DNA from 2 places in the Streptomyces sp. NBC_00094 genome. Region 2 is predicted to be linked to the other one. Evidence: riboswitches for the same ligand, from Rfam matches in the RefSeq annotation. Region 2 holds a riboswitch; the other holds the start of a gene.
What was found. Region 2 has a riboswitch for S-adenosylmethionine ahead of OG580_RS09355 (aminotransferase class V-fold PLP-dependent enzyme). Riboswitches for the same ligand answer to the same signal wherever they lie in the genome.
Positions count from the first base shown of each region.

Region 1 (14,817 bases), 2.3 Mb from region 2:
TCGTCGACGGTGCCGGAGGTGAAGGACGCGCCGCCGCCGCCGTGGTTGTGCATGTCGACGAAGCCGGGGACGAGCCAGTGCCCGGTCAGGTCGATGGCCGGGGCGCCTTCCGGGGCGCTGCCGGTGATGCGGTCGCCTTCGACGATCACGCGTCCGTTCTCGACGATTCCGGTGGGCAGCACGACGTGTGCGCCGGCGAGAACCTTGTGATCGGCCATCAGGCGGAAACCTCCGAGTCGGTGGGGCGCTGGTCGGCGAGCAGGTCCCAGGCGAGGAGGCCCGCGCCCAGGCATCCGGCGGTGTCCCCGAGGGCCGCCGGGACGATGGCGGGCAGCTTCTGGAACGTGACTCGCTCCTCCACCGCGGCCCGAAGTGGTGTGAACAAGGTTTCCCCTGCCTCCGCGAGACCGCCACCGATGATCAGTGTGCGGGGGTCCAGCAGGGTGAGCGCGGTGACGAGGCCGTCGGCGAGTGCGTCGACGGCGTCCCGCCAGACCCGGATGGCGGTGGCGTCGCCGGATTCGACGGCCTTGGCGCAGTCGGCGGCGTCCGCCTCGGGGTCGCCGCTGGCGGCGGCCCAGGCCTGCGAGACGGCGGAGGCGGAGGCGTACCGCTCCAGACAGCCGCGCTGGCCGCAGCCGCAGTCGGTGCCACCGGGGCGGACGACGATGTGGCCGATCTCTCCGGCGTAGCCGTGGGCTCCGGCCTCGATGCGGTCGCCGATGCCGATGGCGCCGGCGATGCCGGTGCCGAGGGGCACGAAGAGGAAGCGGTCGGCGCCGTTGCCCGCGCCGATACGGCCTTCGGCGAGGCCGCCGGTGCGTACGTCGTGGCCGAGGGCGACGGGGATGCCGTCGAGGCGGCGGCTGAGGAGTTCGCGCATGGGAACGTCGCGCCAGCCGAGGTTGGCGGCGTAGACGGCGATGCCGTTCTCGGCGTCGACGATGCCGGGTACGGCGACGCCGGCGGCCGCCGCGGGCTCGCCGTACCGCTCCTGGCCGAGGGCGCGGAGTTCTTCGGCGAAGCCGAGGATGGTCTCCACCACCGCCTCGGGGCCGCGCCCGCGCCCGGTGGCGCGGCGGGCCTCGTGGAGCAGGGTGCCGTCCGCCCCGACGAGGGCGGCTTTCATGCCGGTGCCGCCCACATCCAGGGCGATGACGTGTCTCACGGAGGACAGTTTGGCGCGCCGGGACCCAAAAGGTCTAGTCCACTGCCGAGGATTGTTGCGCACGGATACAAATTCGGGACCCGCCATGGGTCCATGGTCCCCGTCACGTTGCGATAGTGATACCCAAGTGGTGTAGACCTCATGCCCGGCTACGGGGGAGACTTGCGGCCCTGCGCCGGGCGAACACGCGGCCCGACGCAGCTCAACGACGAGCAAAAGGTGGATGAAGCCGTGGAGCGGCGACGATTCCTTGGACTGACCGCGGCCGCCGCCGCCCTCGGACTGACCGCGACGGTCGCCGGGTGCGGCGTCCTGGAGGGCGACTCCGGTGACGTGACCCTCAGACTGGTCGCCGCCGACTACGACCTGACCGGTGGCGACACCACCAAGAAGTACTGGACCGACCTCGTCGCCGCCTTCGAGGCGACCCACCCCGGTGTGAAGATCGACCTCCGGGTCGAGTCCTGGGACGACGTCGACCGCAAGGTCGCCGAGATGGTCAAGGCCGACCAGGCCCCCGACATCGCGCAGATCGGCGCCTACGCCGACTACGCGGCCGCCGGCGAGCTCTACGCCGCCGACGAGATCCTCTCCATCCCCGTCCAGGCCAACTTCCTCGCGCCGCTCGTCGCCGCCGGAGAGACCGAGCGCACCCAGTACGGCCTGCCCTTCGTGGCCTCCACCCGGCCCCTCTTCTACAACAAGGACCTCTTCGAGGCGGCCGGGGCCGAGGCCCCCACCACCTGGGCCGAGCTGGCCGCCGCCGCCGAGAAGCTCAAGGACAGCGGCGTCCGCACCCCCTTCGCGCTGCCGCTCGGCCCCGAGGAGGCCCAGGCCGAGGCCCTGATGTGGCTGCTCAGCGGCGAGGGCGGCTGGACCGACGCCAGCGACCACTACGCCGTCGACTCCGACGCGAACATCCGCACCTTCGACTGGCTGAAGAACAACCTCGTCGGCAAGGGCCTCACCGGGCCCGTCGCCCCCGGCAAGCTCAACCGCAAGGCCGCCTTCGCCGCCTTCGCGAGCGGCGAGGTCGGCATGCTCAACGGCCACCCCTCACTGGTCAAGGAGGCCCAGAAGAAGGGCGTCAAGGTCGGCCAGGTGCCGCTTCCCGGCATCAACGGCAAGCCCAAGAGCTCCATGGGCGTCGCCGACTGGATCATGGGCTTCAAGCAGAACGGTCACCGCAAGGAGATCGGCGACTTCCTCAACTTCGTCTTCAGCGACGAGAACGTCCTGAAGTTCGCCGGGGACAACGACCTGCTGCCGGTCACCGTCAGCGCCTCCACCCGCATGGAGACCGACCCCGAGTACGCCAACCTGCGCGAGTTCCTCAAGGGCCTGCCCGACGCCCAGCTCCCGCCGGTCGGCAAGACCTCGTGGGCCACGGTCAGCGAGAACGTCAAGCAGAACATCGGCAAGGCCGTCACCCCCGCCGGCCGGCCCGCCGAGGTCCTCGGCTCGATCGGCCGGGCGGCGACGGCGGCGGAGGCCGCCGAGTAGGTAATAGGTTGGTCGCATGACCGAAGAGCAGGGCGGGACGGACGGCGGTGGGCTCGGCGAGCGCGAGCGGGCCCTCCTCGCCGTCGAGCGCCGCTCCTGGCCCGGCCCCGGCGCCAAGGAGCGGGCCGTCCGCGAGGGCCTCGGCCTCTCCCCGACCCGCTACTACCAGCTGCTCAACGCCCTCCTCGACGACCCGCGCGCCGCGGAACACGACCCGGTGACGGTCAACCGGCTGCGCCGGGTGAGGGCGGAGAAGCAGCAGAGGCGGTAGCAGCGGGGGCGGGGCGGTGGTGGTGGCGGTCAAGACCGGGGATGGTGACCCCGGCCACGCTGACGCCGACGCCCCGCGTCGGTAGGGTCGTGAACATGGTCAGCAGCTTCCCGCACCCGACCACATCCGCCGGCCGCGACGGTCTGGCCGCGCTCCTCGCGCGGCCCGCGAAGGCCGTCGTCGCCCTCGACTTCGACGGGACTCTCGCCGAGATCGTCCCCGACCCCGAACAGGCCCGCGCCCATCCCGGTGCCGTGGCCGCCCTCGCCGCCCTCGCCCCCGAGGTCGCCTCCGTCGTCGTGGTGACCGGGCGCCCCGCCGGGGTCGCCGTCCGCTACGGCGGCTTCGCCGGAGTCCCCGGCCTCGAACACCTCGTCGTCCTCGGCCACTACGGCGCCGAACGCTGGGACGCCGTCACCGGCACGGTCCGCGCGTCCGCCCCGCACCCGGGCGTGGCCTCCGTCCGCGCCGAGCTCCCCGGTTTCCTCGACCGCGAGGGCGCCTGGCCGGGCGTCTGGATCGAGGAGAAGGGCAGGGCGGTCGCCGTCCACACCCGCCGCGCGCTCGACCCGGAGGCCGCCTTCGAGGCCCTCAAGGGCCCGCTCGGTGACCTCGCGACCCATCACGGCCTGGTCCTGGAGCCGGGCCGTCTGGTCCTGGAGCTGCGGCCCCCGGGCATGGACAAGGGCAAGGCGCTCGCCGAGTACGTACGGGAGACGGGCGCCGGGTCCGTGCTCTACGCGGGTGACGACCTGGGCGACCTGCCCGCCTTCGCCGCCGTCGAGAAGCTCCGCTCGGACGGCACCCCGGGCGTCCTGGTGTGCAGCGGCTCCCGCGAGGTCCCGGAGCTCGCCGACCGCGCGGACCTGTCGGTGGCGGGCCCGCCGGGGGTGGTGGGGTTCCTGACCACGCTCGCGGAGGCGGTACGGGCGCGGGGCTGAGCCCCGGAGTGAGGACGAGCCCCGGAGCGGAGAAACGGCGAGGGCGGTACGGGGGGGCCGAAGCCCGCCCGTACCGCCCCCTCAGGCCGTACCGGTGATCAGTGCGCGGCCGGGTTGGTCACGCTGATCGTCAGGTCGTCACCGGCGTCGCCCGTGACGGTGACCCGTACGCCGTGTCCCGCGACCTTGACGCTGGCCTGCGGGGCCGTCGTGTCGTAGTACGCGTTCGGGTCGGTGTCGTCGAAGACCGGGATGCCCGGGACGGAGGGGGCGCAGGCCGCCTGCGTCTCGACGGTCTTGCTGCCGCCCTTGCCCACCAGGGCCTCCTTGTGGAGGCAGGTCGCGTCCGTGGCCTCCAGGCCGAAGGTCGCGTCGAACGGCTGGCGCCGGTTGGAGGGCGCGGTGCCGTCGGGGTAGGTGAACGGCGCCGGGCGGGCGTCGACGGCCATGGCCTGGCCGCCACCGGGGTGGTTGCTGACGTTGTTGTCGTCGAAGGAACGGTCGACGTACCAGACGAGCAGGCCGTTCTGGTAGCGGAACCACTCCACCCAGTCCGGCGCCGTGACGCCCTTGTTGAACTGGTACGGGCCCTCGGCGAGGAGCGCGTCGGCGCCGACGTACTCGCGGTTCTCCAGGAGGTAGTACCGCGGCGAGGTGGCGGTCTCGGTGCCGGTGGAGATCTTCCAGCGGCCCGTGGCCGTCCAGCCGCCGACACCCTGCTCGACGTCGTCGGTCACGAGGGTCGTACCGCCGGAGGTCAGCGTGATGTCGTCGAGGAACGCGCCGGCGAAGTGGATGCCGCCGTCCGTCTGGTAGCGGAACCGGAAGAGGGACGGCTTGCCGCCCGCGTCGTACGTGTACCGCAGGGTCGCCCACTTGCCGGCCGACGAGCCGTCGACGGCTTCGCCCGCGCGGGCCCAGGTGGCCCCGTTGTCGAGGGAGTACTCGGCGAAGAGGTAGTCGTAGTCCGCCTCGATCTCGTACCAGGCGCTCGCCTTGACCGTGACGCGCGGGGCGGCCGGCACGGAGCGGCTGACGGACTGGTTGAGGCCGTCGGCGGAGCCGGTCCACCAGGCGTGGGTCCCCGAGGTGGGGGTGGCGTAGGTGGTGCTGGTCGTCTTGTCCGGGAGCGGGATCCTGACGGCCTGGTCCTTGCCGGTGACCTGGAGCTGCGCCGGGTTGAGCGTGTACGTGCCGGAGGCGCCGAGGGGGGCGTCGGTGTAGTCCAGCCAGCCGAGGAAGAGCTTCTCCTCGGCGCCCATGAGGCCCGGGTGGGTGCCGATGCCCGCGTTGGCGGCGGCGCCGTGGCTCAGCCACGAGCCGGAGCTCATCAGGGTCCAGAAGGCGGTGGAGTTCTCGCCGCCGTCGGTGTCGTAGTAGTCCGGCAGGCCGAGGTCGTGGCCGAACTCGTGGCAGAAGACGCCGAGTCCGCCGTTCTCGCCCTCGGTGGTGTAGTCGCCGAGCCAGTACTTGGACTGGCCGATGCGGGCGCCGCCGCCCTTGTTCTGGGTGCCGGAGACGTCCGGGCCGGTCAGGCCGTAGTCGTCGCCGTTGACGAACCAGCGGTGGGACCAGATGGCGTCCTCGCCCTGCGCGCCGCCGCCCGCGTCCTCGCCCATGCCGGCGTGGACCGCCTGGAAGTGGTCGATGTAGCCGTCGGCCTCGTCGAAGTCGCCGTCGTGGTCCCAGTCGTTGCGGTCCCAGACGTCGAACTGCGCGAGGTGCGCGTCGATCTCGGCGGGCGTCTTGCCGGCCGCGATCTGGGCGTTCCACCAGGCGTCGCCGGTGTCCTGGATGAAGGCCCACGAGCCGCCGGTGTCCTCGACGGCGTTGTCGCCGTAGAAGGAGGCGTTGTGGGGGACCTTGACCCAGTCCTCGACGACGTTGCTGACCGAGTAGCGGCCGCCCGAGAGCTTCTCGTAGTACGTCTTCATGGACTCGCCGGAGCCGTTGAAGAGGTTCTCGTAGTACGCCTTGTTGAAGTCGGCGGTCCAGGCGTTGGAGTTGTCGACGCTCCGGTCCGGCCGGGCTATCTCGTTGTGCAGGGGGCCGGGGACGGTGCCGAGCTTGCCGGAGCCGTCCGTGCCGAACTCGGAGAGGATCGTGAAGATCTTCTCCTGGCGCTGCTCGGTCGTGGTCTCGGTCTCGACGAACTTGCCGTCGGCGACCTCGACCACGCCGTCGGCGTTCGCCCGTGCCTTCCCCTTGGCGATCTTGTCGATCGCCTGTTCGCGCAGCTCGGTGCGCTGCTTCGTGAGCGGTCCGGGACGGTTGTCCGACCGGTGCGTGGTTCCCGCGCCGGCCGGTGCCGCGTCCTGGGTCTCCTGCGCGGCGGCGGGGGTGAGCCCCGCGGCGAGGAGAGCGGTGAGCGCCGACCCGAGGGTCATGCTCACGACAATCTTTTTCACGTGTCGCGATCCCTTCGCTCACATGCGGGTGTGCCGCATGGTTCGCGTGGTCCGTTTGAGGGTGACGGATCGCCTGGGGGAACGATCGGGGCGAGTGTGACACGAAAGGACCCGTGGGGAGGAGGGGTTGGGGCGGGTAAAATTTCACTGTCTTCGGGGCGTTACGCGGAGACAACGCGGCGCGGACCGTCAGCGCAGCAGCAGGTCCACCACGCCCGTCAGGTCCTCCTCGCCGCCCGCCTCGGCCAGGCGCCGGGCCATCAGGTCGAAGTACGGGCGGAGCAGCTCCGGGCTGACGCCCTGCTGTTCGGCCGTGCTCAGGAACGTGGGCGTGCCGGCCACCTGCATGGCGAGGTTGGAGACGACGCCCTGCGTGTAGTCGCCGCTCCGCAGCTGGTCGGCGGTGAGGTGGACGCCCTGCGCCATCGCGGTGAGCCAGCCCGCGAGCAGCGGGGCGAACCCGACCGGGTCGATGCCCTCCTTCGAGATCAGGGCGAAGGCGTGGTGCACCCCGGCGAACATCCCGTACATGGCGCTGAGCAGGGCCACGTCGTGCAGGGCCGCGTGGCCGGTGTCCTCGCCGACGTACGTGGTGCCCGCGGGCACGGCGAGGGTCTCCCGGTGCTGCTCGAACACCGCCTCCGCGCCGCTGTAGAAGACGTACCCCCCGGCCTCCGGGACGCCGATCATCGGCGGTACGGCCATGATGCCGCCGTCCAGGTAGCGGGCGCCGCGCTCGCGGGCCCACGCGGCGCGGGCGCGGGCCTCGGCCGGGGTCGTGGTGGTGAGGTTGACGAGGTCCTTCCCCGCCAGGTCGACATCGGCGAGGGCCTCGCCGACCGAGGCGTCGTCCAGGAGGCAGACGACGACCAGGCCGCTCGCGGCGACCGCCTCGGCGACGCCGCCGACGGCCTTCGCGCCCTCGCCGGCGAGTCCGGCCGCGCGGCCCGGGGTGCGGTTCCAGACGGTGAGGGGGTGACCGGCGGCGAGCCAGGCACGGGCCAGGGCGGTACCCATCGCACCGAGGCCGAGCAGGGTGACGGGGTTCTTCTCTGCGGAGTTCTGTGTCATGCCCACAGGCTGCTTCAGCCCTCTGACCTGCTCAAGTACCCACTTCGAAGTGGGTGGTTACCCTGAGGTGAGCGAACAGGTCAGAAGGGTGTGGGGGATGGCGACGCTGAACCGGCCCGGAGCCGAGGACGGGCACGTCTGCGGGATCGACACCTCGATGGAGGTGATCGGCGGCAAGTGGAAGGTGCTCATCCTGTGGGCACTCCACGAACACCCGCACCGCCGCTTCGGCGAACTCCGCCGCCTCCTCCCGGGCATCACGGAGAAGGTCCTCGCCTCCCACCTGCGGGAGATGGAGGCGGACGGGATCGTGGACCGCGTCGCGTACGACGAGGTCCCGCCCCGCGTCGAATACGGGCTGACGAAGGACGGCATCCGGCTCAACGACGCCCTCGAACCGCTCGCGGCCTGGGGGCGCGAGCGGCGGGAGCGGGCGGAGGGGGCGGAGGGGGCGGAGTCCTAGGGGGTGCCAGGCCCCGCGAGCCCGGCCTGATCGGCAAGACGCCCCCTAGGGGGTGTCCAGCGCCTCCAGCTGGTCCAGGAACCAGCGCTGGGGCGGGAGGGCCGTCGCCGTCGCCGCGAGGCGCTTGGAGCGGTCGGTGCGTTCGGGTGCCGGCATCGACAGGGCGGTGTGGAGGGCCTCGGCCGTCTCCGACACGTCGAAGGGGTTCACCGTGAGCGCGTCCTCGCGCAGCTCCTCGTACGCCCCCGCCTCTCGTGACAGGACCAGCGCGCAGCCGGCCTCCGAGACCACCGGTATCTCCTTCGCGACCAGGTTCATGCCGTCGCGCACCGGGTTCACCAGGGCCACGTCCGCGAGCCGGTAGGCGGCCAGGGAGCGGGTGAAGTCGTCCCGTACCGAGACCAGGACCGGCTGCCAGTCGGCCGTGCCGAACTCGGAGTTGATCTCCTCCGCGAGCGCCCCCACGGCGGCCGTGTACGAGCGGTACGACTCCAGGTCCTGCCGCGAGGGGTACGCCGAGGCCAGGTGGACCACCCGGTCGCGCCACTCGGGGTGGGTGGTGAGCAGTTCGCGGTAGGCGAGGAGGCCGCGGAGGATGTTCTTGGAGAGTTCGGTGCGGTCGACCCGGACGATGGTCTTCCGGTCGCCGACCTCCGCCCTCAGCAGGGCCAGCCGCTCGTCCACCTCGGGGCGGTGCGCGAGCGCCCGCAGCTCCTCGCCGTCCACCCCGAGCGGGTACGCCCGGACCCGGGTGCGGCGCTCGGCGCCACCCCGCCGGTGCTCGACCCCGCGCCACGGGTCCCCGCTCGGCCACAGGCCCCGCGCCGACCCGTCCGGGCCGTCCAGGGACGCGCCGCTGACGAACGCCGACGCCCATCCCCAGGTGTGGAAACCCAGCTCGTCCGCGCCGAGCATCCCCCACAGCAGCTCCTCGCGGATGTCGTCCGGGAGCATCCCCAGGTACGCGGGGGAGCCCCACGGGGTGTGCGTGAAGTGCGCGATCCGCAGGTCGGGCCGGAGCTCCCGGAGCTGTCCCGGGACGAGCGCCAGGTGGTAGTCCTGGACGAGGACCGCGGCGCCTTCGGCGGCCTCGGCGGCGAGCGCCTCCGTGAAGGCGCGGTTGTAGCTCCGGTACGACTCCCAGCGGCGCCGGAACTCCGCGTCGAAGACCGGCTCGCGCGGGATGTCGTACAGGTGGTGGTGGAGGAACCACAGCACCGAGTTCGCGATGCCGTTGTACGCGTCGGCGTAGACGTCCGGGGCGATGTCCAGCATCCGCACGCCCGGCTCGCCGACCCCGCGCCGTACGGCCTCGCGGTCGCCCTCGCCGAGCGCCGCGCACACCCACAGGCTGTCCTGGGAGGTGACGGCGCTCAGGCCCGAGACCAGGCCGCCTCCGCCCCTGCGGGCGTCGAGCGAACCGTCCTCGCCGCGCACGTACGAGACGGGTCCCCGGTTGGATGCCACGAGCACAGTAGCCATGTGGCGAACCTAGCCCGTCCCGTAAACGCTCAAACGTACGTATACGAGACGGGCCGATCCGGCCACGGTGTGTGGTCGGATCGGCCCGCCGAAAGGGACGACGAGATCGGTCGGCGTCAGTGGTCGCGTCGGCCGCGCATCGCCGCCTTCGCCACCAGGCCCGTCGCCGCGAGGGCCACGCCGAGCGCGCCGAGCAGCCACAGCCGCTCACCGCTGCTGCCCGTCTCGGCCATCGAGCCGCCGTTCTGTCCGTGGGGCCCCGGGGCCGGGGCGACCGGGGAGGACGTGCCCACCGGGACGGAGGCAGAGGCCGACGGGGAGGCGGGGTCCGTGGGATCCACGGGCGCGGAGGACGTCGGCGCCGGAGAGCTCGACGGGTCGGTCGGATCGGTCGGGTCCGTCGGGTCGGGCGAGCCCGGCGGGTCGGTCGGGTCCACCGGTGTCGGTGTCGGCTTCGGGCTCTCGATCACCGGGGTCACCGCGCAGGACGGGTCCTCGCTGCCGTCGCCGCAGTTGGAACGCGGGGTCTCCACCTCGACGCTGTTGCGGAGCTTGCCGTCCCCGGTCGGCGGGTCCTTGATCTTCACCGAGTACGTGACCGTCGCCGTCTTCCCGGCGGGGATGTCCCCCACGTACCCGATCCTCGGCTTCACGTACGACACCGCGCCGAGGTCCGTCCGCACGTCACCGTTGTAGTCGGCGTCGTCGAGGTTCCCGGTCAGATCGTCGCTGAACTTGGCGTTCGGGTAGTCGAGCGTGCTGATGTTCTTCGCGGTGATCGTGTACGTGAGGGTGTCGCCCGGCTTCACCGTGCGCGGGCTCGCCGTCTTGGTGATCTCCAGGTCGGGCACCGGCACGGAGAAGGCGAGCCCGGACGGCACGTACGTGTCGCCGTTCGTGGAGAACGTCAGATCGGTCGCGGTCGCGCCCTGCGGGATGGCGCCGTCCGGGATGTCGAAGGCCTTGGCGTCGATGCTCAGGTTGTTGACGAGCTTCGGGGCGACGGCGCCGTCGTCCTCGCTGATGAAGAAGTTGTTCGTGTTCCCCGTGTGGGCCTCGGTGACGACCTTGCCGTCGACGAGGAACTTGTCGCCCGGGGTGTTCCAGTCGCCCTCGTACGCGGTCACGCTCGCCCGTGCCGTGCCGCCGCTCCGGTAGAAGCCGTCGACCGTGATCGTGGTGGCGGGGGAGGTCGAGCGCTGGAGGACGTGGCCGCCGTACACGTACACGTTCCGCCGCTCGGGGGCGCGGACCGGGTCGGGGCCGGGGAACTTGTGGACGACGGTCAGGGACCAGCCCGCCACGCAGCCCTTGCCGTTCGGCGCCCAGATGTCGCCCACCGCGACCTGCGCGTCCGTCCCCGAGACGCCCGCGAAGGCGGCGGTCACGTCCGACTCGCCCGTGTAGTAGTGCGGGCCGTTGGCGTCGGACGGGTCGGCGACCATGCTGTCGATCGAGACCGGGGTCGCGGCCCCCGTCCCGACCTTGATCACCGGCGCGGTCGTCGCCGGGTCGCCGGGGGAGGGGGCGACGTCGGCGCCGGAGATGTCGCAGCGCTTGAGCTGCGCCCCGCTCGGCCCCTTGTACGTGCCGTCGTTGCCGCCCCAGAACAGCCGGGCGTACGCGACCTCGGCGCCCGCCGGGATCCTGACGTGGCCGGTGCTGGAGCCGAAGTCGGGCGCCGCGCCGGCCGCCGCCAGGCCGGCGGCGTCGAGCCGCCGCATGACGAAGGTGTTGTTGTTGTCGGAGCCCTGCCCGCTCGCCGCGGTCGCGCAGCGCGTGGCCATGTCCGCGGGGTCGGTGGGGCACCCCATGACCGTGTTGCCCAGCGTCGTGAAGTCGCCGTAGAGCGACTCGTCGTACCGCTTGCCGAAGGGCTCGATGACGTCCGCCGAGGCCGGACCGGCCGCCGTGAACGGGAGCGAGGCCACCGCGAGGCCGACGAGCACCGCCGTCACACCGCCCAGGTGAAGTTGTCTGAAGCGCATAAAAGGGCAATGTAGGCAAAACGGATCATCGGTGGGCGTTACGCCACGCGGCGGCGCGCGTACTCCGTGATATCGGCCATCGGCGGCCGCTCCTCGGTGTCCACCGCGTAGGTCCGGGGGACGAACCCCTCCTCGCCCCGCTCGAACTGGGTCAGCCGCGGCCGTACGAGGTGCCCGCGCGAGAGCCGGAGCTGCGCCGTCCGGTAGATCGCCGCCGCCATCCGGCCCAACGCCCGCTCGTCCTGGTGCCGGTGCTTGCGCACGCCCACGTCCACCTGGGCGAGCGCGTCCAGGCCCACCGTGTGCAGCGCGTCGACGAGCAGCCCCAACTCCACTCCGTAACCGACGGGGAAGGGCAGCCGTTCGAGGAGGGAGCGCCGCGCCGCGTACTCGCCGCCCAGCGGCTGGACGAAGCCGGCCAGCTGCGGCCAGTGCAGATTGAGCAGCGGCCGCGCCACCAGCTCCGTCACCCGACCGCCCTGACCTGGGGTCTTGCCGGAGGCGAGCTCGTCGAGTCCGGTGTCGAAGGGACGGTCGTACGTCGCCTTGACGAAGTCGATGTCGGGATCGGTGAGCAGCGGGCCCACGATCCCCGTCACGAAGTCCGCCGAGAAGTCCCGGAGGTCCGCGTCGACGAAGCACACGACGTCCCCGCTCGTCACCATCAGCGACCGCCACAGGACCTCGCCCTTGCCGGGGACGGCCGGTATGCGCGGGAGTATCGCGTCCCGCGCGACCACCCGCGCCCCGGCGGCCGCGGCGACCTCCGCCGTACGGTCGGTGGAGCCCGAGTCGACGACCACCAGTTCGTCGACGAGCGGCACCGCCTCCGACATCAGTTCGCGGCGGATGACAGTGACGATGTCCCCGACCGTCGCCTCCTCGTTCAGCGCCGGCAGCACGACGCTGACCTTCGTGTTTCGCTTGGCGGCGAGGATCCGCTCCATCGGCCGGTCAGCCACGGACCAGGACCGCCGGTCCAGCCAGCGCTCCACCTCTTCCAGCACGTGATCTCCATCTCGCGGTACGGACGGCCCGTCCAAGCGCCCAGGCCTTCGGTTACAGTCTTGAACAACGCGGATGCCCGATGCACGTCGGGGTGCCGCCCGCGTCGGAGCGCAGGAACGAAGTCCACCGCGCTTCACAATCGAATACCGCTCATCCAGAGGGGCAGAGGGAAACGGCCCGTTGAAGCCCCGGCAACCCTCCAGTCGGTTACTCGTCCTCCAGCGAGGCTCCCGGCTAGGGAAGGTGCCAAATCCGTCTCATGACGAAAAGTTCGTCATGGGAAAGATGAGGAGAAAGGGCCTCGCCTCCATGGCTGTACAGACTGTCGCCTCTGCCACCACCGTCGACCTCGGTCCCGCTTCCGGGCTTTCCTGTCGCGAATGCGGTGAAATCTTCGCACTCGGTCCGATCTTCGCCTGCGAACTCTGTTTCGGACCTCTCGAAGTCGCTTACGACCTCCCCACCGGTGACCCCGAGGCACTGCGCAAGCAGATCGAGGCCGGCCCCGCCAACATCTGGCGCTACGCCCCTCTGCTGCCCGTCCCCGCCGACGTCGCCGAGAAGCCGAACCTGAACCCGGGCTGGACCAAGCTCGTCCAGGCCGACAACCTCGCCCGCGAGATCGGTGTCGCCCCCGGCAAGCTCTTCGTCAAGGACGACTCGGGCAACCCGACCCACTCCTTCAAGGACCGGGTCGTCGCGCAGGCCCTGGAGGCCGCTCGCGCCTTCGGCTTCACCACCCTCTCCTGCTCCTCCACCGGCAACCTGGCCGGCGCCGTCGGCGCCGCGGCCGCCCGCGCCGGCTTCCGCTCCTGCGTGTTCATCCCGCACGACCTGGAGCAGGGCAAGGTCGTCATGGCCGGTGTCTACGGCGGTGACCTCGTCGCCATCGAGGGCAACTACGACGACGTCAACCGCTTCTGCTCGGAGCTCATCGGCGACCCGCTCGGCGAGGGCTGGGGCTTCGTCAACGTGAACCTCCGCCCGTACTACGGCGAGGGCTCCAAGACGCTCGCGTACGAGATCTGCGAGCAGCTCGGCTGGGTCATCCCCGACCAGCTCGTCATCCCGATCGCCTCCGGCTCGCAGCTCACGAAGATCGACAAGGGTCTGCAGGAGCTCATCAAGCTGGGCCTCGTCGAGGACAAGCCGTACAAGATCTTCGGCGCCCAGGCCGAGGGCTGCTCCCCGGTGTCCGTGGCCTTCAAGGCCGGCCACGACGTCGTGCGGCCCCAGAAGCCCAACACCATCGCCAAGTCGCTGGCGATCGGCAACCCGGCCGACGGCCCGTACGTCCTCGACATCGCCCGCCGCACCGGCGGCGCCGTGGAGGACGTGAACGACGAGCAGGTCGTGGACGCGATCAAGCTGCTCGCCCAGACCGAGGGCATCTTCGCCGAGACCGCGGGCGGCGTGACCGTCGGCGTCACGAAGAAGCTCGTCGAGGCGGGTCTGATCGACCCGAACCTCACCACCGTCGTCCTCAACACCGGCGACGGCCTCAAGACCCTGGACGCCGTGGCCGACAGCTCGCAGGCGACCCTCACCATCCGCCCGAGCCTGGACGCGTTCCGCGACGCGGGCCTGGCCCACTGAGAGGTACGAAGACATGGCCGTGAACGTCCGCATCCCCACCATCCTCCGCACCTACACGGGCGGGCAGTCCGAGGTCCAGGCCGAGGGCGCGACCCTCGCCGAGGTCATCGCGGACCTGGAGAAGAACCACACGGGCATCGCCGCCCGCGTCCTGGACGACCAGGGCAAGCTGCGCCGCTTCGTCAACGTGTACGTGAACGACGACGACGTGCGCTTCGAGCAGGGTCTGGAGACGGCCACCCCGGCCGGCGCGGGCGTCTCGATCATCCCGGCCGTCGCCGGAGGCTGACCGTCGGGCGCGGTGCCGGAGGCCGCTGACGCTTCCTGCGCATCTCTTGTCCCGTCTTTCTTGAATTGCCCCTTCCGCGCCATAAAGCGGAAGGGGCAATTCTGCAGGGTTGAGCGGGGTAGAGTTGGGGAAGCCCCCTCTGCTGCTCATGCCGGACGCATATGAGAATGCGTCCCTGTGCGTCAGGAAGCAGCCAAAGTGCCTGCGCGTTGTGTACGTTCTGCGCGTTTTGCCGGGCCCGACTTGCCCCGGAACTCCGGGGATTCTCCCTAATTCCCCTTTCCGCAGTGCCCAGAATTCTCGCCCGAATGACCTGTTGCAGAGGGCAGTTGGGCAGATACATTCAGCGGCGGTCGACGCGTTCCGGCGCAGGGTCTGACCCGGGTCCGCGAAGTGCGGTCCCGCGCAAGGGCCAGTAATAGGGGAGTTAGGCATGGCTCAGGGCACCGTCAAGTGGTTCAACGCGGAGAAGGGCTACGGCTTCATCGCGGTCGACGGTGGTGCGGATGTTTTCGTCCACTACAGCGCGATCCAGATGGATGGCTACCGCAGCCTCGAAGAGGGGCAGCGGGTCGAGTTCGAGATTTCGCAGGGCCAGAAGGGTCCGCAGGCGGACATGGTCAAGCTCG
Region 1 is NZ_JAPEMB010000001.1:4,479,704-4,494,520, forward strand. Features, by position in the region: gene nagA (N-acetylglucosamine-6-phosphate deacetylase) at 1-218, opposite strand, end outside; gene OG580_RS19820 (ROK family protein) at 218-1,168, opposite strand; gene OG580_RS19825 (extracellular solute-binding protein) at 1,388-2,671, shown strand; gene OG580_RS19830 (DUF3263 domain-containing protein) at 2,688-2,942, shown strand; gene otsB (trehalose-phosphatase) at 3,038-3,883, shown strand; gene OG580_RS19840 (immune inhibitor A domain-containing protein) at 3,982-6,270, opposite strand; gene OG580_RS19845 (NAD(P)-dependent oxidoreductase) at 6,481-7,362, opposite strand; gene OG580_RS19850 (helix-turn-helix domain-containing protein) at 7,460-7,825, shown strand; gene OG580_RS19855 (trehalose-6-phosphate synthase) at 7,871-9,307, opposite strand; gene OG580_RS19860 (hypothetical protein) at 9,424-11,295, opposite strand; gene OG580_RS19865 (glucosyl-3-phosphoglycerate synthase) at 11,334-12,302, opposite strand; SAM riboswitch class I at 12,451-12,595, shown strand; gene thrC (threonine synthase) at 12,589-13,899, shown strand; gene OG580_RS19875 (MoaD/ThiS family protein) at 13,913-14,188, shown strand; gene OG580_RS19880 (cold-shock protein) at 14,622-14,817, shown strand, end outside.
Region 1: linked by a shared signal. The riboswitch ahead of thrC (threonine synthase) and the one ahead of OG580_RS09355 (aminotransferase class V-fold PLP-dependent enzyme) in region 2 are both predicted to bind S-adenosylmethionine.

Region 2 (14,817 bases):
CGAAGCCCTCGGAGAGCCAGACCGGGGTGGCCGCGGAGGTGTGGGCGCGGGTGGCGACGTGGACGGTCTCGTGGGTGAGGACGAGCTGCCGGCCGAACTCGCCGAGGAAGCCGTACGCGTCGGGATTGACGATCACCCGGTCCGCGGGCGCGTCCGCCCTGCGCTCGGTCTCTCCCGTGGTGACGGCGGCGATGCCCCGGTAGGAGGCTCCGGGGGCCCCGAGAAGCCCGCCCATGGCGTCCAGGGAGCCGGGGACGAGGACGACGACCTTCCGGGCCCACTCCGACGGCCACGCCCCGCTCACGGCGGGCACCGCCCGGTCCGCGGCGGCCGCTATCGCCCGGAGCCGCTGCGGGTCCTGGTCGACGCCGAGGACGAGCGAGCGGGCGCCCTGGACGGTCCGGACGTCCCCCTGCTCCCACAACTGCCGCGGGGCGCCCTCCGCGGGCCGGTCACCGGTCACGTACCAGCGTCCGTCCCGTTCGGTCAGGTCCAGGACGCGGCCGCTGGTGACGGGCCCCTTGTCGTGGCCCCGGAGCCGGTACCCGAGCACGGCGGCGACGGTGGCCCGGTCGTCCCCGGTGCGGTCGACCCGGGTGACCCGGTACGTCCAGTCGTCGAGCGGCACCGCCGCGAGCCGCCGGAACACGGTCAGCGCGGTCGGCGCGTACGCGGGGTCGAGGGCGACCCGGAAGCCGGGCTCGTCGCGGGCGAGGAGCGCCCGGGCGTGCCGGTCGAGGAGCGTCCGTATCTCCCCGGAGGCGGTGTCGGCGGGGCGGGCCGCCGTGCAGCCGACCAGCCCGGTGAGGACGAGCAGCAGGGCGAGCAGGCAGGCGGCGGCCGTTCGCCGCGCTCCACTCCCCTGACCTGCCACGCGTCCGATCGTACGGTCGGACCGCCCCGTACCGCTTCCGGTGGCCGGGATCGGTGCCCCGGCCCGGAACCCCGGACGGAGGTCAGACCCGGGTCACCGTCACGTTCGACATCATGTTCACCGGGTCGTAGCGGACCCGCGCGCCCGGATAGGGGGCGTGGATGACCTGGCCGTTGCCCGCGTAGATCCCCACGTGGCTGGCGTCGCCGCGGTACGTGACCAGGTCGCCGGGCTGCGCCTGCGAGAGCGGCACCTGCCGGCCCGCGTGCCGCTGCGCGGCGGAGGTGCGCGGCAGGCTGATCCCGGCCTGCCGGTACGACCAGACCATCAGGCCCGAGCAGTCGAAGCCGGAGGGCCCGGTCGACCCCCACACGTACGGCTTGCCGATCGCGCTGCGGGCGGCGAGCACGGCGGCGGAGGCCCGTGAGGAGGCCGGGCCGAGGTCGGCGAGCGGCGGCTGGTCCTCCGCGCGCCCGCCGGAGCGGGAGGCGCGGTCGAAGTCGGCGCGCTCCTCGGCAGTGAGGGAGGCGAGCAGCCGACGGGCCTCGGCGAGCTTGCGCTCGACGGTCCGCTTGTGGCGGGCGACCTCGGCCCGGCTCTGCTCCAGGTCGGTGAGGGCCCTGCGCGCCTCGGTCCGCTTCTGGTCCAGCCGGCGCTGCTCCCGCTGGAGCTCGCCGAGCGCGGCGCTCTGCCGGGCGGTGGCCCGGTCGAGGGCCGAGGCGCGGTCGAGGTAGGTGTCCGGGTCGGAGGAGAGCAGCAGCGCGAGGGCGGGGTCGATGCCGCCGGAGCGGTACTGGGCGCCGGCCACCGAGCCGAGGGCGCCGCGCATGTGGTTGATGCGCTCCTGGCCGCGGGCGAGTCCGTCCCGTGCCCGGGAGACCGTCCGGCGCAGGGCGTCCGTCTTCTCGTCCGCCCTGTTGTAGCCCTCGGTGGCCTTCTCGGCCTCCTCGAAGAGGTGGTCGACCGTGGCGCGGGTGGCCGCGGGCGTGGGACCGGGGTCGGCGCTCGCGGGGACGGCCCCGAGGGAGGCGGCCGCTGTGGCCGCGGCGGCCGCGGTCAGGACGGTGACCCTCGCGGGTCGGCGGTGGGACGCCACTAATCGCGCTCCGTTCGGCTCGACGCAGACTGGCGCGGCAGACAGTAGCCGCTGAGCAGTCCGCGTCCAACGAACCCGCCGGACACACAAAGTGACGCCCCGCCGGAGAACACAGGTCACCGGCGGGGCGTCAGGTCAGCGCGTGTCCCGGTGAACCACCCGATTGGGCGGTGTGCCGGAGCGGTTCGCGGGGCGGGGCGTCAGCCGCCGACCCGGACACCGAACTGGAACGTGCCCATGTAGTTCATCGACTCGTAGCGCACGCTGGCACCCGGCTTGGGGGCGTGCAGGATCGTGTTGTTGCCCACGTACAGGCCCACGTGCGACAGGCTGTTGAAGAAGACCAGGTCGCCCGGCTTGAGCTGGCTGCGGCCGATCTTCGTGCCGTCGTTCTGCTGGGTGTAGGTGGTGCGGGTGATGTCGACGCCGGCCTGGCGGTAGGCCCACTGGGTCAGCCCGGAGCAGTCGTACGAGTTCGGGCCCTCGGCGCCGGAGACGTACGGCTTGCCGATCTGCGTCGCGGCGGCGGCGAGCGCCTGGCCGCCGAAGCCGGACGCGGGGGCCTCGCCACCGAGGTCGACCCGCACGTTGGCGGCGCGGCTGGCGCGCTGCTCCTGCTCCCGCTCCTGCTCCGCGATGCGGTCACGCTCGGCCTGGGTCAGGCTGTTGAGGAGGGCGCGGGCGTCGGCCAGCTTGCCCTGGTACTTCTTCTTCTTGTCCCCGAGGGTCTTGCGGACGTCCTCGAGGTCGGTCAGCTTCGTGGTCGCCTCGGCGCGCTGCTGGGCGAGGGTCCGCTGCTTGGCCTGGATCGAGGTGAGCACGTCGGCCTGCTGAGCGCTCAGCTGGTCGATCGCGGTCGCCTTGTCGAGGTACGTGTCCGGGTCGGCGGAGAGGAAGAGCTGGAGCGCCGGGTCGATGCCACCGGAGCGGTACTGGGCGCTGGCGACGGAACCGATCTGGTCGCGCAGGGTGTTGAGCTCCTGCTGACCTCGGGCCACCTTGTCCTGGAGGTCGCCGATCTCCTTCTGCAGCTTCCCGCGGCGCTCGTCGGCGAGGTTGTACTGCTCCGTGGCCTCTTCGGCCTCGTGGTGCAGCTTGTCGACCTTCGTCTTGACTTCGTCGATCGTGGGCTTGGGGGCCGCCTGGGCACCGGTCTGGGCGGAGAGCGCGACGGCGGCGGCCGCGGTCGCGGTGAGCACGGTCACGCGGGTGCGGCTGGGCTGCTTGGGTCGACGGTGGGACGCCACGAAGGCGAGCTCCTTCTTCCTCAGAGCCGCCCAACCGGTCAGGTGCAGGCGGTCCCTCCGCTGCCACCCCGGATGGGTGATCAACCGCGCGAAGGTTCGAAGGCCGACCCTAGTGACCAAGTTGTGATCAGTTCAAATCCCACCGGCAAAAATATTGCCCACACGGCACTTTGTTTACTCGCACCACACGGGCAGTGATGGCCGTTTGACGGTGCGCCATCCAGAATTCGGGCATAACGCCCAGGAGTTGTGACTCTCTACGAGAGCCGCGAAAGCCGCTTCAGCAACAATGCGGACGAGACGGGCCTCGCGCCCGCCTTCGCGACTCCGTCGGCCACCTCGCGGTCGGTGGAGACCACCACCACGGGCCGCCCCGACGGCTCGGCCCGCACCAGCTGCCGGATCAACTCGTCCGCCGTGACACCGGGCTTGGAGAACAGCACCCGCACCCCGCGCGGCGGCGCGAGCAGCACCGGGGCCGCCAGCTCCGCCCCGTCGAAGACACAGGTGACCTCGGCGCCCGAACGGGCCGCGAGCGCCGACAGGCTCCCGAGCAGCCGCAGCCGCTGCTTCTCCAACGGCATCGTCGGATAGCCGGTCTTGGTGACGTTGTAGCCGTCGACGACCAGATGGGTCTGCGGCAGCGTGAGGAGTTGGTCGAGCAGCGCGGGGTCGGTCTCGGAGAGCGCCCGCGTCGCGATGTCCTTCGGGGACATCCGCCCCGGCTCGACCGCGTCCACGGTGTCCGCGGGATGCACGGAGACGGGCGGCAGGGCGAGTTCACGGCGCAGCCCCTGGGCCGCGTCGAGGACCGTGTCGAGCAGCAGCCGCAGCCGCATGTCCTCCACCGAGCGGCCCTCGCGGGCGGTCCTGCGGCTCGCCTCCAGGGCCGCCTCGACCTCACCGAGCCGGGCCTTGAGCCGCCGGCTCTCGCTCTCGGCGGCCGACACCTGGGCCGCCGCCTCCGCCTTCGCGGCGTCGATCTCGCCCTGCGCGCGGCGCATCGCGGCCTCGCCGCGCTTCACGTCGCTCTGGGCGCTGCGCAGCTTGCGGTGAAGCGATTCCGCTTCCTTCCGGGCGGCCTCCAGATCGTGGCGCAACTGCTCCGTCTCGCCCCGGGACCGGTCCCGCGCGGCGGCCAGCTCCTCGCGCAGCCGTTCCAGTTCGCGCCGGCCGGCCTCGTCGGCCCGCTCGGCGTCCGCCCGCAGGGCCTCCTCGCCCGCGGCGGCCACGAGCTTGACCCAGCCGGGCGGGCGCAGCACGTAGGCGGCCGCGGCCACGTCGACCGGGTCGGCGGCGGCCGGCGGGGTGCCGGTCTCGACGGCTCCGGCCAGTTCGGGCTCCGACTGCTTGAACCGCTCGCCGATCCGCTGCCGGAAGAGCGGGTCGCCCTCCAGCGCGGCCGCCATGGCGTTGCCGGCGAACTTGGCCCGCCGGCTCGCGGTGAACCGGGCGTACTGACGGAGGGGGGCGGGAAGCTCCGCGACGGTCAGCCCGCCGAAGGCGTCCGCGACCAGCGCGACGACCCGCCGACGTACACCTTCCGTCAGTGGGTGGTCGAGCGTCTCGGCAGCGTCACCTGCCGCGCCGGCCGGCTCTCCACCGTGCGCGGGCTGCTCCACGATCCGTCACCCCTATGTCGTCCGCGCCGTCCCTCAGGAAGCGGCGCCCGGCCTGTCCACCAATTCGATCTGGTCCACCGCGTTGCACCAGCGGCAGCGGACCGACTCGATGGTCTCACTGACCACCTGCCGCTCCTCGACCGTCGGGTCTCCCGCGAGGTCCAGATGGACGTACTCGACGACCTTCGACGAGCGGGTCACGTCGAAACGGGTCAGGTTGCCGCAGAGCGTGCAGCGCCAGCGGGTCTCGGCGGTCGGCAGGGGAACCGTCGTCATCGAGCCGTCCTTCTTCCTGTTGCGTGGTACTCAGGTGCGGGAGCCGCGGTGCGCCGTCGAACTGCGGTCGTACTGCCCGTTACCCTACGGCCTCGCCGCGCCCCGCCGGTGCGCCGGGGCACGGCGAGGCACTCTGTCCAGTTCGGCCCCGGTACGCCATCATCTGTCCATGATCGACTGGCGAGCGGCGACCCTCGGTGCCTGGCGGGGCACACGCGGCGGCCCCACGGTGACCTACGGCCTGATCGCCGCCTGCTGCCTCCTCTTCGTGATCGGCCCGGTCTCCGGACTCAATCCGGCGTACGGCACGGGTGACGAACTCCTGGCGGCGCAGGGCGCGTACTTCCGCCGCTGGGGCGTGGTCCCCGCCGAGCTGATGAGCGGCGAACCGCACGCCCTGCTCACCCCGCTGACCGCGCTCTTCATCCACGGCAGCTGGCTCCACCTGCTGGGGAACATGCTCTTCCTCTACGTCTTCGGCGCGATGGCCGAGGAGCGCATGGGCCCGGCCGGGTTCGCCCTCTTCTACCTGGGCACCGGCTACCTCGCCCTGCTCGGGTACGCGGCGGCCCACGCGAACAGCGAGCAGACCCTCGTCGGGGCGTCGGGGGCGATCTCCGGGGTCCTCGGGGCCTTCCTCTTCCTCTTCCCGCGCTCCCGGGTCACCAGCCTCTTCCCCTTCCTCTTCTTCCTGCCGCTGCGCTTTCCCGCCTGGATCGTGCTGATCTTCTGGTTCGTGCTCCAGTGGCTGGCGGCGCGGGCGGCGGGGCCGGGTCCGGGCGTCGCCTATCTGGCCCATGTGGTGGGCTTCTCCGTCGGCTTCCTCTACGCCTGGGGCCGCTACCGGGGTGGGGATAGAGTGAAGGCTCCAGCCGCGGCGACCGAGGGAGAAAGCCAGCCGTGATCACCGCGATCGTGCTCATCAAGACCAGCGTGGACCGCATCCCCGAGATCGCCGAGTCGATCGCCGCGCTCGACAGCGTCAGCGAGGTCTTCTCGGTGACCGGCACGTACGACCTGATCGCCATGGTCCGGGTCTCGCGCCATGACGACCTGGCGGACGTCATCCCCGGCAGCATCAGCAAGATCCCGGGCGTCGAGGCCACGGACACCCACGTGGCGTTCCGTACGTACTCCCAGCACGACCTGGAGGCGGCCTTCGCCATCGGCCTGGAGTCCTGAGGCCGCACACGCGTCATGGGTGAAGGGGGCCTCCCGATCGGGAGGCCCCCTTCACCCATACGAGTGAGTGCTCAGCCGCGGTCCGGGACGCAGCGGCCGTCCTCGGTACGGTACTTCCACTGCGCGCCGTCCCGGACGAGCTCCTTCACGGCGCCGACGAACCGCTCCACGTGCTCGTCGGGCGTACCGGCGCCGAAGCTCACCCGGATGGCGTTGAGGGACCGCTCCCCCGGGGCCGCCTCGGGGGCGCCGCACTCCCCCTGGGTCTGCGGGTCGCTGCCGAGCAGCGTGCGGACCAGCGGGTGGGCGCAGAACAGACCGTCGCGGACGCCGATGCCGTACTCGGCGGAGAGCGCGGCGGCGAAGTGGGAGCTGTTCCAGCCGTCCACGACGAAGGAGATGACGCCGACGCGGGGCGCGTCGTCGCCGAAGAGCGAGAGCACCTTGACCTCGGGGACCTCCGCGAGGCCCGCGCGGACCGTCTCGATCAGGTGCTGCTCCCGGGCGACGAGCTGGTCGAAGCCGGCCTCGGTGAGCGCCTTGCAGGCGGAGGCGATGGAGTAGACGCCGATGACGTTCGGGGAGCCGGCCTCGTGGCGGGCCGCGGTGGTGTGCCACTCCACGTCCACGCCGCCGTCGGCCCGCCGCGCCACCTTGCGGGAGGCGCCGCCGCCCGCGAGGTACGGGTCGGCGTCCTGGAGCCAGTCGGAGCGGCCCGCGAGGACGCCCGAGCCGAAGGGCGCGTACAGCTTGTGTCCGGAGAAGGCGACCCAGTCCACGTCCAACTCGCGTACGGAGACGGGGTGGTGGGGCGCGAGCTGGGCGGCGTCGAGGACGATCCGGGCGCCGTGGGCGTGCGCGGCGGCGGCGAGCTCCTTCACCGGCCACAGCTCACCGGTGACGTTCGAGGCGCCGGTGACGCAGACCAGGGCGGGGCCGTGAGGGTCGCGGTCGGCGAGCGCCCGCTCCAGGGTCTCGACGGCCTGCGCCGGGGTGCGGGGCGCGTTGAGGTAGGTGACGCGGGCGTCCTGCCACGGAAGGAGCGAGGCGTGGTGCTCGGTCTCGAAGACGAAGACCTCGCAATCGGCCGGAACGACCCGGGCCAGCAGGTTGAGCGAGTCGGTGGTGGAGCGGGTGAAGACGACCTGGTCGCCGGGGCGGCAGTCGAGGAACTCGGCGACGGTGACCCGGCTGTTCTCGAAGAGGTCGGTGGAGAGCTGGGAGAGGTAGCCGGCGCCGCGGTGGACGCTGCCGTAGTAGGGGGCGTACGCGGCGACGTCGTCCCACACCCGCTGGAGGGCCGGCGCGCTGGCCGCGTAGTCGAGCGCCGCGTAGGTCACCTCGCCGCCGGTGACGAGCGGGACGGTGACGTCCCGGCCGAGGACGGGCAGCGGGGCGGCGCAGCAGGGGTCGGCGGAGTCGGCGACGGTCTCGACGGCGGCGTTCGGGTATGCGGACATGGCGGTATCTCCCGGCGGGCGGTGCGGAATGGCTTCAGTGGAATCCGTACGCGGCCGGGGATGGCGGGGTACGGGTGATGCCTCGGAGGGCAACGGGTACGCGGGTACGCGGAATCGGCCCTGTTCCGAGGGTGAAGTAGGGGCGGACTCGCCCTATCGCATTCGCTTGCTCACGGAAAAAGCTCCTCGAGAGACCAGGACCCCTGGTGTGTCGAGGGGCCCGCGCTTGCCGTAGACCTCGCTGCCTACGGCCTGGTCTTCACCCGGGGCACCCCGCCACGGACGGAGGGTTGCCGGACAGCAAGCCGGGGCTTCGTAGCTGTCACTCATGACCTGACATGCATCCTGCCACATGATCGCGCATGCGCAAGACCCCGGTCCGCATACTGGACCGGGGTCTTGGGGGAACGACTACGCGTTGCTGGCGGCGATCCAGCGTTCCAGCACCTGGCGGGCGGCGCCGGAGTCGATCGACTCGGCCGCCCTCGCGATGCCGGCGCTCAACTGCTCCACGAGAGTGCCCCCGCCCGCTTCGAGCGCCGTGAGCGCCGCCGCCGCGTTGAGCAGGACCGCGTCCCGTACCGGCCCGGTCTCCCCGGCGAGCAGCCGACGGGCGACGTCCGCGTTGTACGAGGCGTCCGCGCCGCGCAGCGCCTCCAGGGGTACGAGGTCGATGCCCACGTCCCGCGGGTCGAAGCGCTCCTCGGTCACCGTGCCGCCGCGGACCACCCACACGCGGGAGGTGGACGTGGTCGTCAGCTCGTCCAGGCCGTCGTCGCCGCGGAAGACCAGGGCCGAGTTGCCGCGCTCGGCGAAGACCCCGGCCACGATCGGCGCCATGCGCGCGTCGGCGACTCCGACGGCCTGGGCCCGCACCTTGGCCGGATTGGTCAGCGGGCCGAGGACGTTGAAGGTCGTCCGGATGCCCAGCTGGCCGCGCGCGGCGGCGACGTGCCGCAGCGCCGGGTGGAACTTCACCGCGAAGCAGATGGTGATGCCGGCTTCCTCGGCGACCTCGACGACCCGCTGCGGGGTCAGGCCCAGGTTGATGCCGAGCTTCTCCAGGACGTCGGAGGAACCGGAGGCGGAGGACGCGGCGCGGTTGCCGTGCTTGACGACCTTCGCTCCCGCTCCGGCGGCCACGATCGACGCCATCGTGGAGATGTTGACGGTCTTGGCGCCGTCGCCGCCGGTTCCGACGATGTCGACGGCGGGGCCCGGCACCTCGATCACGTTGGCGTGCTCGTACATGCTCCGTACGAGGCCGGTGATCTCCGCGACCGTCTCGCCCTTGGCCCGCAGCGCCACCATGAATCCGGCGATCTGGGCGTCGGTGGCCTCGCCGCGCATGATCAGGTCCATCGCCCAGGCCGTGTCGTCGGCGGCGAGGTCGCGGCCTTCGAGCAGGCCGTTCAGGAGGGCGGGCCAGGAGCGGCCCGCCGACGTAGGTCCTCCAGCGGGGGTCGCAGCGCTCATGGCAGCTCCTGATCGTCACGTAGGGAATACAAGGGTCACCCTATCGACCCCCGGAGACGGCGAAGAGCCCCGTCCATCGAATGGACGGGGCTCTCACCGTGGCGACCTACGTCATCGGAAGGTCAAGGTGATCAGTGGTGGCCGTGGCCGCTCTGGATCTCCTTGTACTCCTCCGAGGTGGGCTTGGCGACCTGGCTGTCGCCGCCGTAGTAGCCCTTGTTGAGCTTGACCCGGAGCTTCTCGATCGCGCCGATCTTGCGCTCCACGCCGTTCTCGTCGACGGCCGGCGGCAGCTCCGCGGGCTCGTACTGCTCGTGCGCCGTGAGGCGGTGCAGCTCGCCCTGGCTGAGCGGCTCGTGGACCTCGACGAACTCACCGTGCGGCAGGCGCTTGATGATGCCCGACTCGCGGCCGTGCAGCACCTTGTCCTTGTCCCGGCGCTGGAGGCCGAGGCAGATCCGCTTGGTGGCGATGAACGCGATGACCGGGCCGACGAAGAAGAAGATCCGCACGAACCAGGTGATCGAGTTGATCGACAGGTGGAAGTGGGTCGCCCAGAGGTCGTTTCCACCACCCACGAGCATGATCATGTACGCGGTGATCCAGGCGACACCGAAGCCGGTGCGCGTCGGAGCGTTGCGCGGGCGCTGCGAGATGTGGTGCTCGCGCTTGTCGCCGGTGATCCAGGACTCGATGAACGGGTAGACCGCGATCGCGCCGAGCACCGCCGGGAAGATCGCCAGCGGGATCATCACGCCCAGGACCAGCGTGTGGCCCCAGAGGTTGATCTCCCAGCCCGGCATGACACGGATCAGACCCTCGGCGAAGCCCATGTACCAGTCGGGCTGGGCGCCGGTGGACACCTGGTCCGGGCGGTACGGGCCGAGGGCCCAGATCGGGTTGATCGAGGCGATCGCCGAGATGACCGCGATGACACCGAAGACCAGGAAGAAGAAGCCTCCGGCCTTCGCCATGTACACGGGCAGCAGCGGCATGCCGACGACGTTCTTGTTCGTGCGGCCGGGGCCCTCGTAGTGCGTGTGCTTGTGGACGACCACCAGGATGAGGTGGGCGACCACGAGGCCCAGCATGATGCCGGGCAGCAGCAGCACGTGCGCCGAGTAGAACCGGGCCACGAAGTCGCCGCCGGGGAACTCCCCGCCGAACAGGAACATCGAGAGGTACGTGCCGACGACCGGCACGGACAGGATCGCGCCCTGCATGAAGCGGACACCGGTGCCGGAGAGCAGGTCGTCCGGGAGCGAGTAACCGGTGAAGCCGGTGAACATGCCCAGGAAGAACAGCAGGAAGCCGAACAGCCAGTTGATCTCACGCGGCTTGCGGAACGCGCCGGTGAAGAACACGCGCATCATGTGCACGAACATGCCGGCGAGGAAGATCAGCGCCGCCCAGTGGTGGATCTGCCGGATCAGCAGACCACCGCGCACCTCGAACGAGATGTGCATGGTCGAGTTGAACGCCTCGGACATCAGCTGTCCCTGGAGCGGGACGTACGGTCCGACGTACTCCACCTCGTTCATCGACGGGTGGAAGAACATCGTCAGATAGACGCCCGTCAGGATGATGATGAGGAAGCTGTAGAGGCAGATCTCGCCCAGCATGAAGGACCAGTGGTCCGGGAAGATCTTCCGCATGTTGGCCTTGGCCAGCGTGTAGATCCCCAGGCGACCGTCGGCCCAGTCGACGACCCGCTCGCCGGCGGGTGCCTTCTTGTTCGTATCGGTCACGGTGCTCATCCGCGCTCCCAGAAGGCAGGACCGACGGGCTCGTCGAAGTCGCCGAGCGCCTCCAGGAAGCCCTTGTCGTTCACGCCGATCCGCAGCTGCGGGAGGGCGTGACCGGCCGGGCCGAAGATGACGCGGGCGCCGTCGGAGAGGTCGAAGGTGGACTGGTGGCACGGGCAGAGCACGTGATGCGTCTGCTGCTCGTACAGGGAGATCGGGCAACCCACGTGGGTGCAGATCTTCGAGAAGGCGACCACGCCCTGGTGCGACCACTCGAGCTCGCGCTTGTCCTTGATGTCCTCCGGCTGGATCCGGACGATCATCAGGGCGGCCTTGGCGATCTCGGTCTGGAAGTCGTGGTCGTGCTCCGACATGCCCTCGGGCATCGCGAAGGTCAGCGAACCGACCGCGACGTCCTCGGGGCGCAGCGGCTCATGCGTGTTCATGTTGATGAGCTGCTTGCCCCTGGCCCACTTGGTGGTCCGGAGCTTCTTCTCGGGCAGCGGGCCCATGTCACGCAGGAGCATGACGCCGGAGAGCGGGACGAGCGCCAGCGCACCGAACATCGTGTTGCGGATGAGCTTGCGACGGCCGAAGCCGGACTCGGCGGCACCGGCCGCGAAGTCCGCCAGGACCTGCGCCTTGACCTCGGGCGACGCCGCGATCGGGTGACGCTCGTCGGCGACCTCGACGTCGGACATCAGGGTGCGGGCCCAGTGGACCGCACCCGCGCCGATGAAGAAGAGCGCCGCACCGAGGGTCAGACCCAGCGCGAAGTTCAGCGAGGACACCCGGCCGAAGGGCCAGATGTACACGATGTGGTCGACCGGGAAGATCACGTACGAGGCGATGAAGCCGACGGTGGCCAGCATCGACAGCGTGAACATGAAGGCGACCGCACGCTCGGACCGACGGGCGGCACGCTCGTCGATGTCCTGGATGCGCGGCTTGTGGGGCGGGAGGCCCGGGTCGGCGAACGGGTCGTCGGCGACCTTCACCGCGCCGTGCGCGGTGTCCTGCCCGGCGGGCAGGTTCTCTTCTGGAATCTCTTGGGTACTCATGACTTCTTGGCCTTAGCGGTGTGGGCCGCGACCCAGATGGCAACTGCGATGAGCGCACCCAGACCGAAGATCCAGGCGAACAGACCCTCGGAGACGGGGCCGAGGCCACCGAGCTTGAGACCGCCCGGGTTGTCGGCCTTGTCGCTGTTGACGGCCTGGACGTACGCGATGATGTCCTGCTTCTGCTTCTCCGGCATGATCGTGTCGGGGAAGGAGGGCATGTTCTGCGGGCCGGTCTGCATGGCCTCGTAGAGGTGCTTCGGGCTCACGCCTTCGAGGCTCGGGGCGTACTTGCCGTTGCTCAGCGCGCCGCCCTCACCGGTGAAGTTGTGGCACTGGGCACAGTTGGAGCGGAACAGCTCGCCACCCTTGGCGACGTCCGCACCGTCAGGGCTGTACTGGCCCTCGGTCGGCGTGATTGCACCGGCACCGAGAGAAGCCACGTACGCCGCGAGCTGATCGATCTCAGCCTGCGAGTAGATGACCTTCTTCTTTGGGACCTGGGCGCCCGGCTGCTGGGCCGGCATGCGGCCCGTGCCGACCTGGAAGTCGACGGCGGCCGAACCGACGCCGACCAGGGACGGGCCGTCAGTGGTGCCCTGACCGCCGGTTCCGTGGCAGCTGGCGCAGCCGACGGAGTAGAGCTTCTTGCCCTCCTCGATCGCGAGGGACTGGGCGGTTTCATCGGCCTTCGCCGTGCCCGCGGGCGCGAACGCGGCGTACAGCCCCCCAGTGGCCGCCAGCGCGAGTAGGAGGACGACGACCGCCGCCAGCGGATGGCGTCGTCGTGCGGAGAGCTTTTTCACGGATTACCCCGGTGTCAGGATCTTCTGCGTCGATGCTTGCTGGATGTCTCGGTCCGCCGTGTCGGCGGGACCGATTACTTGATCATGTAGATCGTGGCGAAGAGGCCGATCCAGACGACATCGACGAAGTGCCAGTAGTAGGACACGACGATGGCGGCGGTTGCCTGCTCGTGGGTGAACCTCTTGGCGGCGTACGTCCGGCCGAGGACCAGCAGGAAGGCGATGAGACCGCCCGTCACGTGCAGGCCGTGGAAGCCGGTGGTCAGGTAGAACACCGAGCCGTACGGGTCCGACGAGAGCGAGAGGCCCTCGTGCTTCACCAGCTCGGTGTACTCGAAGACCTGGCCGCCGATGAAGATCGCACCCATCACGAACGTGATGATGAACCACGACCGGAGCTTCTTCACGTCGCCCCGCTCCGCGGCGAAGACGCCGAGCTGGCAGGTGAGTGAGGAGAGCACCAGGATCGTGGTGTTGGTCGCCGAGAACGGGAAGTTCAAGGCCGAGGCCTTTTCCGCCCAGAACTCGGGACCTGTCACCGATCGCAGGGTGAAGTACATCGCGAAGAGGGCCGCGAAGAACATCAGCTCGGAGCTCAACCAGATGATGGTTCCGACGCTGGTGAGGTTCGGTCGATTGACCGACGGGTGCGCGTGCCCTGTTTCTACTGTCGTTACTGTCGCCACGACCGACATTATGTCGGTCGCTTATCCCGCCCTCACTCCGGGGGGTGCCGTTCGGAGTGTCAGAGGGGTGTGTCCAGCCCGAACGGCCCATCGGAAGCCCCTTCGAACAGGTGCTGAACGGGTGTTGACGGGGTGTGGACCGGAGTAGCATCCCGCGCATCGATCGACGACCTTCCCACGGACTTCCCCACGGAGGAACGATGCAGTCGAGTGCCACGGTCCTGGTCTACAGCGACGACGCGAACACCCGCGCGCAGGTGCGCCTCGCCGCGGGGCGCAGGCCCGCGGCCGACGTGCCCCCGGTCGCGTTCGTGGAGTGCGCCACGCTGCCTGCGGTGCTGAAGCGCCTGGACGAGGGCGGCATCGACGTCTGCGTCCTGGACGGCGAGGCGGTGCCCGCCGGCGGCATGGGTGTCTGCCGGCAGATCAAGGACGAGGTCTTCCGCTGCCCGCCGGTGCTGCTGCTCATCGGGCGCCCGCAGGACGCCTGGCTGGCCACCTGGAGCCGCGCGGACGCCGCGACCACCCTCCCGGTGGAACCGGTGGAGTTCGCGGCGTCCCTGGCCGCCCTGCTGCGTTCCCGGCTGTCCCTGGACGCGTAACCCCCAGGCGAGTGAGCCGAAGGGGCGCGGCCGGGGGAACAGTCCCGAGCGCGCGGAGGCCCGTGAGGAACTGGGGGTCCCCCCGCCGAAGGCAGGGGGAGGGTCGAGCACGGTCGGGACTGTGAGCCCGGCTTGAGCGCCCCGTGGGGGTCCCCCCGGCGAAGCCAGGGGGAGAACCGAGCCCTAGAAAGAGAGCGGCCGGAGGCGGGCCTTGGCGTCCTCGGTGGCGGTCGGGTCCCCCGACGCCTCCACCAGGGCGCTGCCCTTGCGCCACTTCTCCCACGGCATGTTCCAGTCGCCGAAGCCGTTGCCGAAGGTGTCCATCGTGTCGCCACGGCTGTTGACGGTCCTGACGATGTCGCCGGGGCGGACGGTCTTGTAGAACCAGGCCGCGTTCCCGGTCGACATGCCGACACAGCCGTGGCTGACGTTCGCCACGCCCTGCGAGCCGACGGACCACGGCGCGGCGTGGACGTATTCACCGCTCCATGTCACCCGAGTGGCGTAGTAGACCGGCAGGTCGTACGACTCGGCACTGCCCTCGGCTATGCCGACGCTGGTGCCGCGCATCCGGACGTAGTACTCCTTGCCGAGCACGACCTTGATGCCGTTGCGGGTGGAGAAGCCGGGCTTGCCGGTGGTCACCGGAATGGTGTTGATCACTTCTCCGTTGCGCCGCACGGT
Region 2 is NZ_JAPEMB010000001.1:2,152,806-2,167,622, forward strand. Features, by position in the region: gene OG580_RS09320 (hypothetical protein) at 1-874, opposite strand, end outside; gene OG580_RS09325 (NlpC/P60 family protein) at 957-1,970, opposite strand; gene OG580_RS09330 (C40 family peptidase) at 2,171-3,217, opposite strand; gene OG580_RS09335 (NYN domain-containing protein) at 3,475-4,839, opposite strand; gene OG580_RS09340 (hypothetical protein) at 4,873-5,115, opposite strand; gene OG580_RS09345 (rhomboid family intramembrane serine protease) at 5,285-6,019, shown strand; gene OG580_RS09350 (Lrp/AsnC family transcriptional regulator) at 6,016-6,297, shown strand; gene OG580_RS09355 (aminotransferase class V-fold PLP-dependent enzyme) at 6,369-7,757, opposite strand; SAM riboswitch class IV at 7,975-8,091, opposite strand; gene trpD (anthranilate phosphoribosyltransferase) at 8,169-9,233, opposite strand; gene OG580_RS09365 (cytochrome bc complex cytochrome b subunit) at 9,365-10,990, opposite strand; gene OG580_RS09370 (Rieske 2Fe-2S domain-containing protein) at 10,987-12,039, opposite strand; gene OG580_RS09375 (c-type cytochrome) at 12,036-12,845, opposite strand; gene OG580_RS09380 (heme-copper oxidase subunit III) at 12,920-13,540, opposite strand; gene OG580_RS09385 (hypothetical protein) at 13,732-14,133, shown strand; gene OG580_RS09390 (Ig-like domain-containing protein) at 14,317-14,817, opposite strand, start outside.